DNA from 3 places in the Pseudomonas sp. NPDC089396 genome. Region 2 is predicted to be linked to each of the others. Evidence: predicted binding sites of a transcription regulator. Region 2 holds the regulator's gene; each other region holds the start of a gene.

What was found. The regulator sigma-54, encoded in region 2, starts transcription at its own class of promoters, with help from an activator protein. The targets are predictions, from matches to a motif close to ANTGGCATNNANNTTGCTNT.
Region 1: a site for sigma-54 is predicted at 1,267-1,286, ahead of glnA (type I glutamate--ammonia ligase). Genes of this name have one in related genera too.
Region 3: a site for sigma-54 is predicted at 1,915-1,934, ahead of flgB (flagellar basal body rod protein FlgB). Genes of this name have one in related genera too.

Annotation. Positions count from the first base shown of each region.
Region 1 covers NZ_JBIVIC010000005.1:149,668-155,373, reverse strand. Annotated here, with positions in the region: gene thiI (tRNA uracil 4-sulfurtransferase ThiI) at 1-909, opposite strand, end outside; gene glnA (type I glutamate--ammonia ligase) at 1,384-2,790, shown strand; gene ACIPZB_RS11015 (chorismate mutase) at 2,943-3,485, shown strand; gene glnL (nitrogen regulation protein NR(II)) at 3,739-4,824, shown strand; gene ntrC (nitrogen regulation protein NR(I)) at 4,821-5,706, shown strand, end outside.
Region 2 covers NZ_JBIVIC010000002.1:309,146-314,851, forward strand. Annotated here, with positions in the region: gene ACIPZB_RS04415 (HPr family phosphocarrier protein) at 1-246, opposite strand, end outside; gene rapZ (RNase adapter RapZ) at 267-1,121, opposite strand; gene ptsN (PTS IIA-like nitrogen regulatory protein PtsN) at 1,124-1,588, opposite strand; gene hpf (ribosome hibernation-promoting factor, HPF/YfiA family) at 1,601-1,909, opposite strand; gene ACIPZB_RS04435 (RNA polymerase factor sigma-54) at 1,988-3,481, opposite strand; gene lptB (LPS export ABC transporter ATP-binding protein) at 3,656-4,381, opposite strand; gene lptA (lipopolysaccharide transport periplasmic protein LptA) at 4,382-4,906, opposite strand; gene lptC (LPS export ABC transporter periplasmic protein LptC) at 4,893-5,465, opposite strand; gene ACIPZB_RS04455 (HAD family hydrolase) at 5,474-5,706, opposite strand, start outside.
Region 3 covers NZ_JBIVIC010000008.1:211,562-217,267, forward strand. Annotated here, with positions in the region: gene ACIPZB_RS17210 (chemotaxis protein CheV) at 1-732, shown strand, start outside; gene cheR (protein-glutamate O-methyltransferase CheR) at 784-1,611, shown strand; gene flgB (flagellar basal body rod protein FlgB) at 1,981-2,391, shown strand; gene flgC (flagellar basal body rod protein FlgC) at 2,394-2,837, shown strand; gene flgD (flagellar hook assembly protein FlgD) at 2,853-3,560, shown strand; gene flgE (flagellar hook protein FlgE) at 3,591-4,946, shown strand; gene ACIPZB_RS17240 (hypothetical protein) at 5,019-5,204, shown strand; gene flgF (flagellar basal-body rod protein FlgF) at 5,496-5,706, shown strand, end outside.

The DNA.
Region 1 (5,706 bases), on a different contig from region 2:
CAGGTTCGGCAGCGTCTGGCTGGATACCTGGGAGATCGCCTCGCCGGTCACCAGCGCTTCGATTTCCAGACGATCGGCCATGTGCGCGGCGCCGCGCAGCATCATGCGCTTGAGGGTCACGCCCATGTAGCTGTTGTCGACCTTGTTGAGGATCTCGCCCACCACTTCTTCGAACGGCACGCTGATGAACAGCACGCGCTGGCTGCTGCCGTATTTCTTCCACAGGTAGTGGGCGACTTCCATCACCCCCAGCTCGTGGGCGCGGCCGCCGAGGTTGAAGAAGCAGAAGTGGGTCATCAGGCCACGGCGCATCATCTGGTAGGCCGCCACGGTGGAGTCGAAACCACCGGACATCAGCACCAGGGTCTGCTCCAGGGCGCCCAGCGGGTAGCCGCCAATGCCCTGGTGCTGGTTGTGGATGACGTACAGGCGCTGGTTGCGGATTTCGATGCGCACCAGCACTTCAGGGTTCTTCAGGTCGATGCCGGCGGCGCCGCACTGCTGGCGCAGCTGGCTGCCGACGTAGCGATCGACGTCCATCGAAGTGAAGTCGTGGTGGCCGCCACGCTTGCAACGCACAGCGAAGATCTTGCCTTCCAGCAGGTGACCGAAGTGCTGCTTGCACTTGGCGACGATGTCGTCGAAGTCGCCCAGCGGGTACTCCTCGACCTGCAGGAAATGGGTGATACCCGGCGTGCAGGTGAGGCGCTCGATCATCTCGCGCTGGACCTTCTCGTCCTCGACGCGGGTGACCACTTCGAGATTGTCCCAGACACCATCGACCGCGAGCTCAGGATCGAGGTCCTTGAGCACGTTGCGGATGTTCTTGCCGAGCTGGCGGATGAAGCGCTTGCGCACCGGCCGGCTCTTGATGGTGATCTCTGGGAAGACTTTGACGATAAGTTTCATTGGTTTAACAGCGCGCGCAGGGCCTGCCGAAAATGAGGGGCGCGAATTATATCGGAAATTGCTCAGGATTTGACCAACTTTTGTACAGAAGGTTGGATTTATGTTTGCCCGCACCGGCCTCATCGCCGGCAAGCCGGCTCCCACAGGGGAGGGCGTAGGTCTTGAGGCCTGTGGTTGACCTTGTGGGAGCCGGCTTGCCGGCGATGAGGCCCTTAAAGGAAGCACAAACCCCAACAAACGCACCGTATTGGTGCGCAACTACCAAAATCCGCATCTTAAGAGTGCATTTTTCGCCAGGCCTACACCCCTAGATGCCCGCAAACGCCCCTTTTTATCCCAGCCTCGCCATTTTCGGGCACTGGCATGCAATTTGCTCCCTTGTGAGGCAGGTAAGCTTGGCCGACTATCCGCGCCCAGCAACACCCTTTTTCCAGGGCGGCGGCCCACCGCGCTCTAGACCCTCCGGAGGACAACATGTCGAAGTCGGTTCAACTCATCAAAGATCATGACGTCAAGTGGATTGATCTGCGTTTCACGGACACCAAAGGCATTCAGCATCACGTGACCATGCCGGCGCGTGATGGCCTGGACGAAGACTTCTTCGAAGTCGGCAAGATGTTCGACGGTTCCTCCATCGCAGGCTGGAAAGGCATCGAAGCCTCCGACATGATCCTCATGCCGGTCGACGACACCGCTGTACTGGACCCGTTCACCGAAGAGCCGACCCTGATCATCACCTGCGACATCGTCGACCCGTCGAGCATGCAGGGCTACGATCGCGACCCGCGTGGCATCGCCAAGCGCGCCGAAGAGTACCTGAAGAGCACCGGCATCGGTGACACCGTATTCGCAGGTCCAGAGCCTGAGTTCTTCATCTTCGACGAAGTGAAGTTCCAGTCGGACATCTCCGGCTCGATGTTCAAGATCTTCTCCGAGCAAGGCTCGTGGATGACCGGCGCTGACGTGGAAGGCGGCAACAAAGGCCACCGTCCAGGCGTGAAAGGCGGCTACTTCCCGGTTCCGCCGTTCGACCACGACCACGAAATCCGTACTGCCATGTGCAACGCACTGGAAGAAATGGGTCAGACCGTTGAAGTTCACCACCACGAAGTGGCGACTGCCGGCCAGAACGAAATCGGCGTCAAGTTCAACACCCTGGTGAAGAAGGCTGACGAAGTACAGGCCCTGAAATACGTCGTGCACAACGTTGCCGACGCTTACGGCCGTACCGCCACCTTCATGCCGAAGCCACTGTACGGCGACAACGGCTCGGGCATGCACGTGCACATGTCGATCTGGAAAGACGGCAAGAACACCTTCTCGGGTGAAGGCTATGCCGGCCTGTCCGACACCGCCCTGTACTTCATCGGCGGTATCATCAAGCACGGTAAGGCCCTGAACGGCTTCACCAACCCGTCGACCAACTCCTACAAGCGCCTGGTCCCAGGCTTCGAAGCGCCGGTAATGCTGGCCTACTCGGCTCGCAACCGTTCCGCCTCGATCCGTATTCCTTACGTCGGCAGCCCGAAAGCCCGTCGTATCGAAGCACGCTTCCCGGACCCATCGGCCAACCCGTACCTGGCCTTCGCGGCCCTGCTGATGGCTGGCCTGGACGGCATCCAGAACAAGATCCACCCAGGCGATGCTGCCGACAAGAACCTGTACGACCTGCCGCCTGAAGAGGCGAAGGATATCCCGCAGGTTTGCGGCAGCCTGAAAGAAGCCCTGGAAGAGCTGGATAAAGGCCGTGCGTTCCTGACCAAGGGCGGCGTGTTCTCCGACGACTTCATCGATGCCTTCATCGAGCTGAAGTCGGAAGAAGAGATCAAGGTCCGCACCTTCGTACACCCGCTGGAATACGAGCTGTACTACAGCTGCTGATTTGATCGGCGCCTGGCGCTGATCAACGTCACATGAAACGGCCTCCTTCGGGAGGCCGTTTCTGTTTCTGCCTTCAACAGCTTCGGAAGGTTCCTACCCGAGAAACACGGCAGCTTCTCCACACTCGACGCTTCATCCACTGGAGACTTGCCATGCGTCCATTTTCCCTCGTCGCCCTTGCCGCCTTGAGCCTTGCAGGCTGCACCACAACCTCGACAGACAGCCCCGCGTTCGCACCCCTACTCGACGCCATCGAACAACGCCTGAGCCTGGCCGAGGCGGTTGCGCTGCACAAGTGGGACCAGGGCCAACCGGTGCAGGCAACCCAACGCGAACAGCAGGTGCTTGCGCATGTTCGCGCAGCCGCACCCGCTTATGGCCTGATCCCGCAGCGCGCCGAAGCCTTCTTCGCCGACCAGATCGAAGCCAACAAACTGATGCAGTACACCTTGCTTTCCCGCTGGCATCGCCAGGGTGTGGCGCCCGACACGCTACGCCAGGACCTGCAGCAACAGCTGCGCCCGCAGCTCGATCAACTGCAGGCCACGCTGCTTGGGCAACTGGCCGCATTCGAGCAGCACCCGCCACGCGCTTGCGCCGCCCGACTGGCTGATGCCCTGGCCAGCCGCCCGGTGGACAACCTGACCCGCAACGCACTGATCCGCGCCACCGGCCAACTGTGCGATAAACCCTGAAACCTCTATGCTCTATATTGGTGCATCCGATTGAGTGTGGGCCTTCGGTGCAGCCCAAAATGGATCACAAAAAACGTTAAACCAGGGCATTCTGTTCCGAATTCGCGCAATTGCAGGCCTTTTTCGGCTAATTCCGCTTCTTTTCGGAGCCTTGGTTTGTTTCTTGCATTTTCCTGGCATCTGCGGATCCATAGCGCGCCCGCCCCAGGTCACGCCGAGGGCTGCCAGCGCCAAAAGAGGTCACCGACGCCTTATGACCATCAGCGATGCACAGCACCGTCTGCTTCTGGACAACCTGACCACCGCCACGCTTCTGCTCAACGCAGAGCTGCGCCTGGAGTACATGAACCCGGCCGCCGAAATGCTGCTGGCTGTCAGCGGTCAACGCAGCCACGGGCAATTCATCAGCGAGCTGTTCACCGAGTCGACCGAGGCGCTCAATTCCTTGCGTCAGGCGGTGGAACACGCACACCCCTTCACCAAGCGTGAAGCGCAACTGACCTCACTGACCGGGCAGACCATCACCGTCGACTACGCGGTGACGCCGATCCTGCACCAGGGCAATACCCTGCTGCTGCTGGAGGTGCACCCGCGCGACCGCCTGCTGCGCATCACCAAGGAAGAAGCCCAGCTGAGCAAGCAGGAAACCACCAAGATGCTGGTGCGTGGCCTGGCCCACGAAATCAAGAACCCGCTGGGCGGCATCCGTGGCGCAGCGCAGCTGCTGGCGCGCGAGCTGCCCGAAGACGGGCTGCGCGACTACACCAACGTGATCATCGAGGAAGCCGACCGGCTGCGTAACCTGGTCGACCGCATGCTCGGCTCGAACAAGCTGCCGTCGCTGGCCATGACCAACATCCACGAGGTGCTGGAGCGCGTCTGCAGCCTGGTCGACGCCGAAAGCCAGGGATGCATCACGTTGGTGCGCGATTACGACCCCAGCCTGCCGGACCTGCTCATCGACCGCGAGCAGATGATCCAGGCGGTACTGAACATCGTGCGCAACGCGATGCAGGCCATCAGCTCGCAGAACGAACTGCGCCTTGGGCGCATCACCTTGCGCAGCCGTGCGGTGCGTCAGTTCACCATCGGCCATGTGCGTCACCGCCTGGTGGCCCGGGTCGAGATCATCGACAACGGCCCGGGCATCCCGGCGGAACTGCAGGACACCCTCTTCTATCCCATGGTCAGTGGACGCCCGGACGGTACCGGGCTGGGCCTGGCCATCACCCAGAACATCATCAGCCAGCACCAGGGCCTGATCGAGTGTGAAAGCCACGCGGGCCACACCGCGTTCTCGATCTTCCTGCCCCTGGAACAAGGAGTCACCGCCTCATGAGCCGAAGTGAAACCGTATGGATCGTCGACGATGATCGCTCCATCCGCTGGGTCCTGGAAAAAGCCCTGCAACAGGAAGGCATGACGACCCAGAGCTTCGACAGCGCAGATGGCGTAATGGGCCGCCTGGCTCGGCAGCAGCCGGACGTGATCATTTCCGACATTCGCATGCCCGGCGCCAGTGGCCTGGACCTGCTGGCGCAGATCCGCGAACAGCACCCGCGTCTGCCGGTCATCATCATGACCGCCCATTCCGACCTGGACAGCGCCGTGGCCTCCTACCAGGGCGGCGCCTTCGAGTACCTGCCCAAGCCGTTCGATGTCGACGAAGCGGTGTCGCTGGTCAAGCGCGCCAACCAGCACGCCCAGGAACAGCAAGGCCTCGACGTCCCCCAGGCACTGGCCCGCACCCCCGAGATCATCGGCGAAGCGCCGGCGATGCAGGAGGTGTTTCGCGCCATTGGCCGGCTCAGCCATTCCAATATCACCGTGTTGATCAACGGTGAGTCGGGTACCGGTAAAGAGCTGGTGGCGCATGCCCTGCATCGCCACAGCCCACGTGCGGCTTCGCCATTCATCGCGCTGAACATGGCCGCTATTCCCAAGGACCTGATGGAGTCGGAGCTGTTCGGCCACGAGAAAGGCGCGTTCACCGGTGCAGCCAACCTGCGTCGCGGTCGCTTCGAACAGGCGGACGGTGGCACCTTGTTCCTCGACGAGATCGGCGACATGCCAGCCGATACCCAGACACGTCTGCTGCGGGTGCTGGCCGATGGCGAGTTCTATCGCGTCGGCGGCCATGTACCGGTGAAGGTCGATGTGCGAATCATCGCTGCGACTCACCAGAACCTCGAATCGCTGGTCCAGGCGGGCAAGTTCCGCG
Region 2 (5,706 bases):
GATCAACGCCACCAGCGCTTCCAGCGCTTCGTTGTCCTGCTCCCCCTCGGTATGCAGGTGCACCTGGGTGCCTTTGCCCGCCGCCAGCATCATCACGGCCATGATGCTCTTGCCGTCCACCAGCTTGTCTGGCGCACGCCCCACCCGCACCTGGCAAGGGAAGCGCCCGGCCACGCCAACGAACTTGGCTGCCGCCCGGGCATGCAGCCCCAGCTTGTTGATGATGGTGATTTCGCGGGCGGGCATCGTGGGGCGGATCCTGTGGGCTAGAGGTCGCGGTGGCGGACCTGGACGTTTTTCAGAGACTGCTGCAGCAACTTCCCAAGGCGTTCGGTGATATAGACCGAACGGTGGTGACCGCCAGTGCAGCCAATGGCGATGGTGACATAAGCGCGGTTGCTGGCAGCGAAGCGTGGCAGCCATTTGAGCAGATAGCTGGAAATGTCGGTGAACATTTCCTCGACGTCCGGCTGAGCGGCGAGGTAGTCGATGACCGGCTGTTCGAGGCCGGAGTGCTCGCGTAGCTCGGGCTTCCAGTACGGGTTGGGCAGGCAGCGTACATCGAACACCAGGTCGGCATCGACCGGCATACCGCGCTTGAAACCGAACGACTCGACCAGGAAAGCGGTGCCTGGCTCGGGTTGATTGAGCAGGCGCAGCTTGATCGTGTCGCGCAGTTGATAGAGGTTGAGGCTGGTGGTATCGATTTTCAGGTCGGCGAGATCGGAGATCGGCCCCAGCAGCTCGCTTTCCACGCGGATCGCTTCGGCCAGCGAGCGGTCGGCGTTGGTCAGCGGATGGCGACGGCGGGTTTCGGAGAAGCGCTTGAGCAGCGTTTCTTCGTCGGCATCGAGAAACAGCACATCACACTGGATATGGCGGCCGCGGGCTTCGGAAAGCAGCTCGGGGAAGCGTGACAGATGGCTGGGCAGGTTGCGCGCATCGATCGAGACGGCCACTTTCGGTTGCAGCAGCTCGGTGTTGATCAACGCATTCTCCGCCAGTTGCGGCAGCAAGCCGGCCGGCAGGTTGTCGATGACGTAAAAGCCGTTGTCTTCCAGCACATCGAGGGCGGTACTCTTGCCGGAGCCGGACCGGCCGCTGACGATGATCAGGCGCATGTTCAGTGCTCGTTCTGTGCGTCCAGGACAACCTGGAACAGGGCCTCGCTGCTGTGGGCGGCACGCAGGCGCTCGCGAACTTCCTTGCGGTCGAGCATGCTGGCGATCTGGCGCAGCAGTTCCAGATGGGCATCAGTAGCAGCCTCCGGCACCAGCAGGACGAACAACAGATCGACCGGCGCGCCATCGATGGCGTCATAGTCGATCGGAGCATCCAGGTGCAGCAGGGCGCTGACGGGTGAAGAACACCCTTCAAGCCGGCAGTGGGGAATGGCGATGCCATTGCCGAAGCCAGTGGAGCCAAGCTTTTCCCGCGCGATCAGCTTTTCGAAGACGTCTTGCATCTCCAGCTCGGGTACTTGTTCGGCAATCAGGTTGGCGACCTTTTCAAGGGCGCGCTTCTTACTGCCGCCCGGCACGTTCACCAGGGAACGGCCGGGGGTCAGGATAGTTTCAAGTCGGATCATGGATGAGGGGGATCAGCGGGCGGCTGCACCTTGCAGCAAGCTTTGCTGTTTTTCCTTGTGTTTTTTCAGTTGGCGGTCGAGCTTGTCGGCCAAGGCGTCGATCGCTGCATACATGTCTTCGTGTTCTGCGTTGGCAACCACTTCGCCGCCGGGAATCTGCAGGGTCGCTTCGACCTTCTGCTGCAGCTTCTCGACTTTCATGATGACCTGCACGTTGGTGATCTTGTCGAAGTGACTCTCCACCCTGGCGAGCTTTTCCAGCACGTAATCGCGTAGCGGCTGGGTGACTTCTACATGCTGTCCACTGATATTGACTTGCATACAGCTTCTCCTTTGTTGCCCGTGCATAAAGAGGCAGGTATTGCACCTGCCCCACAAACGCTGTGGCACACCCAGGGGCTACATCAGTCGCTTGCGCTCGCTCGACGGTGCGATGCCGAGGGACTCGCGGTACTTGGCGACGGTGCGACGGGCTACCTGGATGCCTTGTGCCTCCAGTAAACCAGCGATCTTGCTGTCACTCAATGGCTTTTTCTGATTTTCCGCCGCAACCAGTTTCTTGATGATCGCGCGGATCGCCGTGGACGAGCATTCTCCGCCCTCGGCGGTGCTGACGTGGCTCGAGAAAAAGTATTTCAGCTCGTAGATGCCGCGAGGTGTGTGCATGTATTTCTGCGTGGTGACCCGCGAAATGGTCGACTCGTGCATGCCTACCGCTTCGGCGATATCGTGCAGTACCAGCGGCTTCATCGCTTCGTCACCGTGGTCGAGGAAACCACGCTGGTGCTCGACGATCTGGGTGGCCACCTTCATCAGGGTTTCATTGCGGCTCTGCAGGCTCTTGATGAACCAGCGTGCCTCCTGAAGCTGGTTGCGCATGAAGGTGTTGTCGGCGCTGGTGTCGGCGCGGCGGACGAAGCCGGCATACTGCGGGTTGACCCGCAGGCGCGGGATCGCTTCCTGGTTCAGTTCGACCAGCCAGCGCTCGCTGTCCTTGCGCACGATCACATCGGGCACCACGTATTCAGGTTCGCTGGACTCGATCTGCGAACCCGGGCGCGGGTTGAGGCTCTGCACCAGCTCGATCACCTGACGCAGCTCGTCTTCCTTGAGCTTCATGCGGCGCATCAGCTGGCTGTAGTCGCGGCTGCCGAGCAGGTCGATGAAATCGCTGACCAGGCGCTGGGCTTCGCTCATCCAGGGTGTGCTGGAGGGCAGTTGGCGCAGTTGCAGCAGCAGGCATTCGCCGAGGCAGCGGGCGCCGACGCCGGCAGGTTCGAACTGCTGGATGCGGTGCAGCACAGCTTCGATCTCGTCGAGTTCGATATCCAGTTCCGGGTCGAAGCCTGCGCAAATCTCTTCGAGCGTGTCTTCCAGGTAGCCCTGGCCGTTGATGCTGTCGATCAGGGTGACGGCGATCAGGCGATCGGTATCGGACATCGGTGCCAGGTTCAGTTGCCACAGCAGGTGGCTCTGCAGGCTCTCGCCGGCCGATGTGCGGGTGGTGAAGTCCCACTCGTCGTCATCGTTGCTCGGCAGGCTGCTGGCGCTGGTCTGGTAGATGTCTTCCCAGGCGGTATCGACCGGAAGCTCGTTGGGGATTCGCTCGTTCCACTCACCGTCCTCCAGGTTTTCGGCACTGCTGGAGCTTTCCTGGAAGCTGTTGTCCTGGACTTCGGTAACCGGCTTGTTTTCGGCGTTGTCCGCCATCGGGTCGCTGTTGTCGAAGTCTTCGCCGTCTTCCTGGCGTTCGAGCATCGGATTGGACTCCAGCGCTTCCTGGATTTCCTGCTGCAGGTCCAGGGTGGAAAGCTGGAGTAGGCGGATGGCCTGTTGCAACTGAGGAGTCATCGTCAGTTGCTGGCCCATTTTTAGGACGAGCGATGGTTTCATGGCTGGGGCTAAATACCTTGTTCGCCGGCGCGCATGCGCCATCCACTACATGAGGGCGCCGGAGCGCCTAATTCAAGCAAGTTTTATGCCTTAAATTGTAGCGTTTGCCTAGAGCACTGTAACAACTTAAGCCCCGTCAGGAGCGGTTTGCCAGTGCTCCAGGCACATCTGGGCTCAGAGTCGGAACTCGTGACCCAGGTAAACTTCCTTGACCAGGTCGTTGGCCAGGATGGTCTCGGCATCGCCCTCGGCGATCAGTTGGCCATCGTTGACGATGTAGGCGGTTTCACAGATGTCCAGGGTCTCGCGAACGTTGTGGTCGGTGATCAGCACACCGATGCCCTTGGCCTTGAGGTGGTAGATGATCTGCTTGATGTCGCCAACGGAAATCGGGTCGACGCCGGCAAAGGGTTCGTCCAGCAGGATGAACTTCGGTGCGGTCGCCAGTGCGCGGGCAATCTCGACGCGGCGGCGTTCGCCACCGGACAGGCTCATGCCGAGGTTGTCGCGGATATGGCTGATATGGAACTCCTGCAGCAAGCTTTCCAGCTCCTTGCGCCGGCCGTCACGGTCGATGTCCTTGCGCGTTTCGAGGATCGCCATGATGTTGTCGGCCACCGACAGTTTGCGGAAGATCGAAGCTTCCTGCGGCAGATAGCCGATACCGGCGCGGGCACGGCCGTGCATCGGCTGGTGGCTGACATCGAGGTTGTCGATCAGAACCCGGCCCTGATCGGCCTGGACCAGGCCGACGATCATGTAGAAGCAGGTGGTCTTGCCGGCGCCGTTGGGGCCGAGCAGGCCGACGATCTGGCCGCTGTCGATCGACAGGCTGACGTCGCGCACGACTTGCCGGCTTTTGTAGCTCTTGGCCAGGTGCTGGGCTTTGAGGGTTGCCATTTACTCGGCCTTCTTCTTCGGCTGGATCACCATGTCGATGCGCTGACGTGGTTGAGTCACGTTGCCACCGCGACCGGCGGTCGCAACCTGGGACTTGGTGTTGTAGACGATCTTCTCGCCTTCGGTGGTGTTGCCTTCGTTCTCGACCTTGGCACGGTCGGTGAGGATCACCGTGTCTTTCTGTGCCTGGTACTGGATGGTCACGGCCCAGCCCTTCATCTTGTCAGGCTTGGCGGCGCTCTGCTGTTGCTCGAAGTAGGCCAGGTTGCCCACCGAGGTCACCACGTCGATGTCGCCGTTGGCGGCGCGGGTCATGGTCACGGTGTTGCCTTTGATCATCATCGAGCCTTGGGTGATGATCACGTCACCGGTGTAGGTGGCCACGCCTTGCTTGTCGTCCAGGTGCGCGTTGTCGGCCTGGATGCGGATAGGCTGGTCACGGTCGGTCGGCAGGGCGAAGGCGCTCGCGCTTCCCAGTGCTGCGCTCAGGCTGAGCAAAAGGGGGAGGGTTTTAACGAGCCTCATACTGTCCTCTTACGTTAGAGAGCAGGTCCATCCTGCCTTCTTTCAAATACGCTTTCATACCCTTGCCCGTGGTCGTACCACCGGCGCCGTCGATTCTAACGGCTTGCTCGGTCTGCGCATATTGCTTCTGTGGGAATACGGTCATGCGCGAGCTGGTAATGATGGTTTCGCGCTGTTTTTCGTCAGTGCGTGCGACACGCACCTTGTCGATCAGTTCGACTTCGCTGCCGTCGGGGTTGACCTCGGCGCGTACGCTCTGCACATGCCACGGGTACTCGGTACCGCGGTACATGTGCAGGTCGGGCGTGGTCACCAGTGTGACTTCGCTGGCCTTGAGGTGTTCGACTTTGTCGGCGGTCATTTCGTACTGCAGCTTGCCATCGGGAAGAAACTGCAGGCTGTGGGCGTTGATCGCGTAATAGTCGATGGCGCTTTCATCAACTTGCGCCACGGGCTGGTCGAGGAAGCTTTCAGGGCTGACATTCCAGTACCCGATCGCCACCAGCAGGGCAGCGATCAGCGTGAGCAGCACAATATTGCGGGCTTTCTTGCTGAACATGTTCGGCCTTAAAGGTAATTGGCATTGGCAGCGTCCAGGGTGCCCTGGGCCTGCATGATCAGTTCGCAGAACTCGCGGGCGGCGCCTTCGCCGCCGCGCGCCTGGGTCACGCCGTGGGCGTGCTGGCGAACGAATGGCGCGGCATTGGCGACCGCCATGCCCAGGCCCACCCGGCGAATCACCGGCAGGTCCGGCAGGTCATCGCCCAGATAGGCAACCTGTTCATAGCTTAGGCCCAGTT
Region 3 (5,706 bases), on a different contig from region 2:
GGGGCGACCATTCCGATCCTTGACCTGTCGATGGCCACCGGCCTGCCAGGGCTGCAGGAAGAAACGCGCAACAGTTTCGTGATCATCACCGAGTACAACACCAAGACCCAGGGCTTTCTGGTGCATTCGGTCGAGCGCATCGTCAACATGAACTGGGAAGAGATCCATCCGCCACCCAAGGGCACCGGCCGCGACCACTACCTGACGGCGGTCACCCGGGTGGACAACCGCATGGTCGAGATCATCGACGTGGAGAAGGTGCTGGCCGAGGTGGCGCCGTCTTCCGAGCAGGTGTCTGCGGGTGTGGTGGATGCCGAGGTGCAGGACAAGGCCGTGCTGTTGCGGGTGCTGACCGTCGACGATTCGTCGGTGGCACGCAAGCAGGTCAGCCGCTGCCTGCAGACGGTGGGCGTGGAAGTGGTGGCGCTCAACGACGGTCGCCAGGCACTGAACTACCTGCGCAAGTTGGTGGAGGAGGGCAAGCGGCCGGAAGAAGAGTTCCTGATGATGATCTCGGACATTGAAATGCCAGAAATGGACGGCTATACGCTGACCGCGGAGATCCGCAACGATCCGCGCATGCAAAAATTGCACATCTGCCTGCATACTTCCCTGTCCGGGGTATTCAACCAGGCGATGGTCAAGAAGGTCGGTGCCGATGACTTCCTGGCCAAGTTCAAGCCGGACGACCTGGCCCAACGCGTGGTCGACCGGATCAAGGCGGCGCATTGAAGCAGCCGGGGGCGCGCTCCCGGCACCAGAGATTGAAAAGAGGCGGCAGTAGTGTCTACGGGTAATTTGGAGTTCGAACAGTTCCGGGTCTTCCTGGAGAAAGCCTGTGGCATCCTGCTGGGGGAGAATAAGCAGTACTTGGTTTCCAGCCGTCTCAACAAGCTGATGGAACAACAAGGTATCAAGAGCCTGGGCGAACTGGTGCAGCGCATCCAGACCCAGCCGCGTGGCGGCTTGCGCGAGCAGGTGGTCGACGCCATGACCACCAACGAGACCCTGTGGTTTCGCGACAGCTACCCATTCGAAGTGCTGAAGAACAAGGTCATTCCCGAGTTCATCAGGAACAATCCCGGCCAGCGCCTGCGCATGTGGTCGGCGGCCTGCTCGTCGGGCCAGGAGCCGTATTCCATTTCGATGGCCATCGATGAGTTCGAGCGCAGCAACCTGGGCCAGTTGAAGATGGGCGCGCAGATCGTCGCTACCGATCTCTCCGGTTCGATGCTGAACAACTGCAAGACCGGTGAGTACGACAGCCTGGCGATTGCCCGCGGCTTGTCCCAGGAGCGCCTGCAGCGCTACTTCGACCCCAAGGGCCCGGGGCGCTGGGCGGTGAAGCCGGCGATTCGCAGCCGGGTCGAGTTCCGCTCGTTCAACCTGCTCGACAGCTACGCGGCGCTGGGCAAGTTCGACATCGTGTTCTGCCGCAATGTGCTGATCTACTTCTCGGCGCAGGTGAAGAAGGACATTCTGTTGCGGATTCACAGCACGCTGAAGCCTGGGGGGTATCTGTTCCTCGGGGCGTCCGAGGCGCTCAATGGGTTGCCGGACCATTACCAGATGGTGCAGTGCAGCCCGGGGATTATCTACCAGGCCAAGTAAGACAAGAGGCCGGCAGAGAAAGTTGCCGGCCTTTTTGTTGTCTGCACTGGCCTCATCGCCGGCAAGCCGGCTCCCACAGGTGCCCCGCTGGGTTTGAAGTTGCGGTGTAGCTGTGGGAGCCGGCTTGCCGGCGATGTCCGCGAAGCGGACCCCATCGCAGTTGACGTCAATTTTTTGTTTTGCCGCTTTTGCCACCCGGCAATTGCCGCTTTCCCATGGCCAGGCGGAAGCACTTTGCCGCTTTTCTGGCATGACCCTCGCTCACACCGCTCCCGCGGCCCCGCATTCACGGGCTTTCAAAACCTTGGCACAGCCCTTGCTATACCTTCGCCAACGACATTCCGGTCAACCTTCGAAGGTTTCCCCGACATGAGCATCAGTTTCGACAAGGCACTTGGTATCCACGAAAAAGCCCTGGGCTTTCGCGCCCAGCGTGCCGAGGTACTGGCCAACAATATCGCCAACGCCGACACGCCCAACTACAAGGCGCGTGACATGGACTTCTCCTCGGTGCTCGCCGCCGAAAGCCAGAAGCAGCAAAGCGGTGGCCGCTTCGCCATGGACCGTACCAACAGCCGCCACATCGAGGCCGAAGGCCTGGCGATGAACGACGAGACCCTGCAGTACCGCACCCCGACGCAGCCGTCGATCGACCAGAACACCGTGGACGCGCACATCGAGCAATCGAACTACACCGAAAACGCCATCGGTTTCCAGGCCAGCTTCACCTTGCTCAACAGTAAATTCAAAGGGCTGGTTTCGGCCCTGCGCGGAGAATAAGCATGTCCCTTGCCAGTGTCTTCAACATCGCCGGTAGCGGCATGAGTGCGCAGAACACCCGCCTCAATACCGTGGCCTCCAACATCGCCAACGCCGAGACCGTGTCGTCGAGCATCGACCAGACCTATCGCGCCCGTCACCCGGTGTTCGCCACCACCTTCCAGGACGCCCAGGCGGGCAGCAGCCAGTCGCTGTTCGAAGATCAGGGCGAGGCCGGGCAGGGCGTGCAGGTCAAAGGCATCGTCGAAGACCAGAGCAACCTCGAAGCGCGCTACGAGCCGAACCACCCGGCGGCGAACAAGGACGGCTACGTCTATTACCCGAACGTCAACGTGGTCGAGGAGATGGCCGACATGATCTCCGCCAGCCGCGCGTTCCAGACCAACGCCGAGCTGATGAACACCGCCAAGAACATGATGCAGAAAGTCCTGACCCTGGGTCAGTGATAAGGAATCCAGACCATGGCAGTCGATAGCACCAGCGGTGTAAACCTCAACGAAGTCATCACGGCATCGGGTGTCGGTACGCCCACCAAGAAAAACACCGATACCGTTTCCAAGACCGGTAACGACACCCTCGGCAAGGACGCGTTCCTGCAGTTGCTGGTTACCCAGATGCAGAACCAGAACCCGCTCGATCCCCAGGACAACAGCGAGTTCGTCGCCCAGCTGGCGCAGTTCAGCAGCCTCGAAGGCATCACCAACCTGAACGACTCGGTCTCCACCATCACCAATGCCCTGGCGTCGTCCCAGGCCCTGCAGGCCTCGTCGCTGGTCGGCCGTTCGGTGATCGTGCAGAACGACAAGGCAGTGGTCGATACCGCTGAAAGCTTCAACGGCCAGATCATCGTGCCGCAGGCGATCGGTGAGGCGAAGGTCACCATCAAGGACAAGGACGGCAATACCGTCAAGACCATCGAACTTGGCGAACAGAAAGCCGGCTATGCCGACTTCATCTGGGACGGCACCAATTCCAGCGGCGAGAAAGTCGAGCCGGGCACCTACACCTTCACCGCCAGCACCACCGTCGATGGCCAGGCGGTACAGATGAACACCCTGCTGCCGGCCAAGGTGACCAGCGTCAGCTTCAACGCCACCGGCGAAATGGTGCTCAACCTCGCAGGTGTCGGCAAGGTTTCCCTCTCCGACGTACAAACCATCGGTATCTAAGGCCCGCTAGCGCGGCACAGGAGCGAATTCATGTCTTTCAATATCGGCCTTAGCGGGCTCTACGCAGCTGAAAAGCAGCTGGACGTTACCGGCAACAACATCGCCAACGTCAACACCACCGGTTTCAAGTCGTCGCGCGCCGAGTTCGCCGACGTCTATGCCGGCGCCAACCGCCTGGGCGTGGGCAAGAACCAGGTGGGCGCCGGTGTGCGCCTGTCGTCGGTTTCGCAGCAGTTCACCCAGGGTGATATCAACACCACCGGCAACGTGCTGGACATGGGCATCCAGGGCCAGGGTTTCTTCGTGCTGTCCGACAACGGTTCGCAGGTGTATACCCGCGCCGGTTCCTTCCAGGCCGACAAGGACAACTACGTGGTCACCTCGGATGGCCTGCGCCTGCAAGGCTATCCCGCCGACTCCAGCGGCAAGATCCAGAAGGGCGGACTGTCCGATCTGCGGATCGACACCTCGGCGCTGCAGCCCAAGGCCACCAGCCTGATCGACCAGGGCATCAACCTGAACTCCTCGGCCGCCGACATCCCGCTGCTGGTCGACGACGGCACCGGCAACATGGTGCCGAACAAGGCATTCGACCCGACTGACGAATCCACCTATACCAAATCGTTCCCGACCAAGGTGTACGACAGTCAGGGCAACGAGCACACCATGGAGCAGTACTACCGCAAGACCGGTACCAACGAGTGGACCTCGTACACCCTGATCGATGGCCGCAACCCGTTCGACCCGTCTTCGACCACTCCGCTCAGCGGCACCATCAGCTTCAACAGCGATGGCTCGGTTGCCAGCATGACGGCCAATAACACGGGCCTGCCGCCGGGTGCCTCGTACACGGTGAAGGACAATACGTTCACCATGACCGGCTGGGTGCCTGCGGTAGAGGATTCTGCGGGCAACTGGGCGAGCAATGGTGCTGTCGGCAACGCCGAGGGCATGAAGCTGTCGATGAACAGCACCACCTCCTACAACACCGAGACCGCGCGCATGTCGCAGTCCCAGGATGGTTATGCCACCGGCATCCTGTCGAACCTGAGCATCGACTCGACTGGTGTGCTGTTCGCCAGCTTCAGCAACCAGCAGTCGCGCGCCATCGGCCAGGTGGCCCTGGCCAGCTTCGCCAATGAGCAGGGCTTGCAGCAGATTGGCGGTACGCGCTGGACCGAGACCTACACCTCGGGCATTCCGGGCATCGATGCGCCGAAGACCGGTACCCTGGGTGGCGTCGAGTCCAACGCACTGGAAGGCTCCAACGTCAACCTGACCCAGGAGCTGGTCGAGCTGATCAAGGCGCAGAGCAACTACCAGGCGAACGCCAAGACCATCTCCACTGAAAGCACCGTCATGCAGACCATCATTCAGATGACCTGATGGTCGTTGCTTGAGGGTGTGTGGACGAACCCCTTTGTCGTGAAGGGGTTCGTCGTTTTTGCAGGAGGGCGCATGGAAAAGTGGGTTGTCGCACTGCTTGCTGCTTTTTGCCTGTACCAGGCGCAGGCAGGTACTGCGCCGTGGTGGCGCTGGGAGAGCCAGGTGGATGGGCGGCTGGTGTGCTCGCAATGGTCGCCGGGGGAGGGCTGGAAGCGTTTTGCCGGGCCCTACAACAATGGTGGTTGCCGGGATCGGTGATGACTGTGCGGCCCTATCGCCGGCAAGCCGGCTCCCACAGGTTGCAGTGGCGCCGCAAAACCCCTGTGGGAGCCGGCTTGCCGGCGATAGGGCCAATACAGGCACCCCGCATTGCCGCCACCGGCAACTACGCGCCGGATAACCGTCGTTCTCCTCTCGGCCAAAACCCCCAAAAGCCCGTATTCACGGGCTTTTTCTCGCTTTCAGGAAGTTGGTTCGGAACTTGCTTTAGTGAGTGCCAACACAGCAACGGCAAGCGGCAAACGCTCGCCAGTGCAGCGGAGGATGACTGTGGACAAGATGCTTTACGTGGCCATGACCGGCGCCAGCCAGAACGCGCTCGCGCAGAAGGCCCATGCCAACAACCTGGCGAACATTTCCACCAACGGCTTCCAGCGCGACCTGGAACAGGCGCGCTCGATGCCGGTGTTTGGTGACAGCTTTCCGTCACGTGCGTTCGCCATGACCGAGCGCCCGGCCACCGACTTCAGCGAAGGGCCGA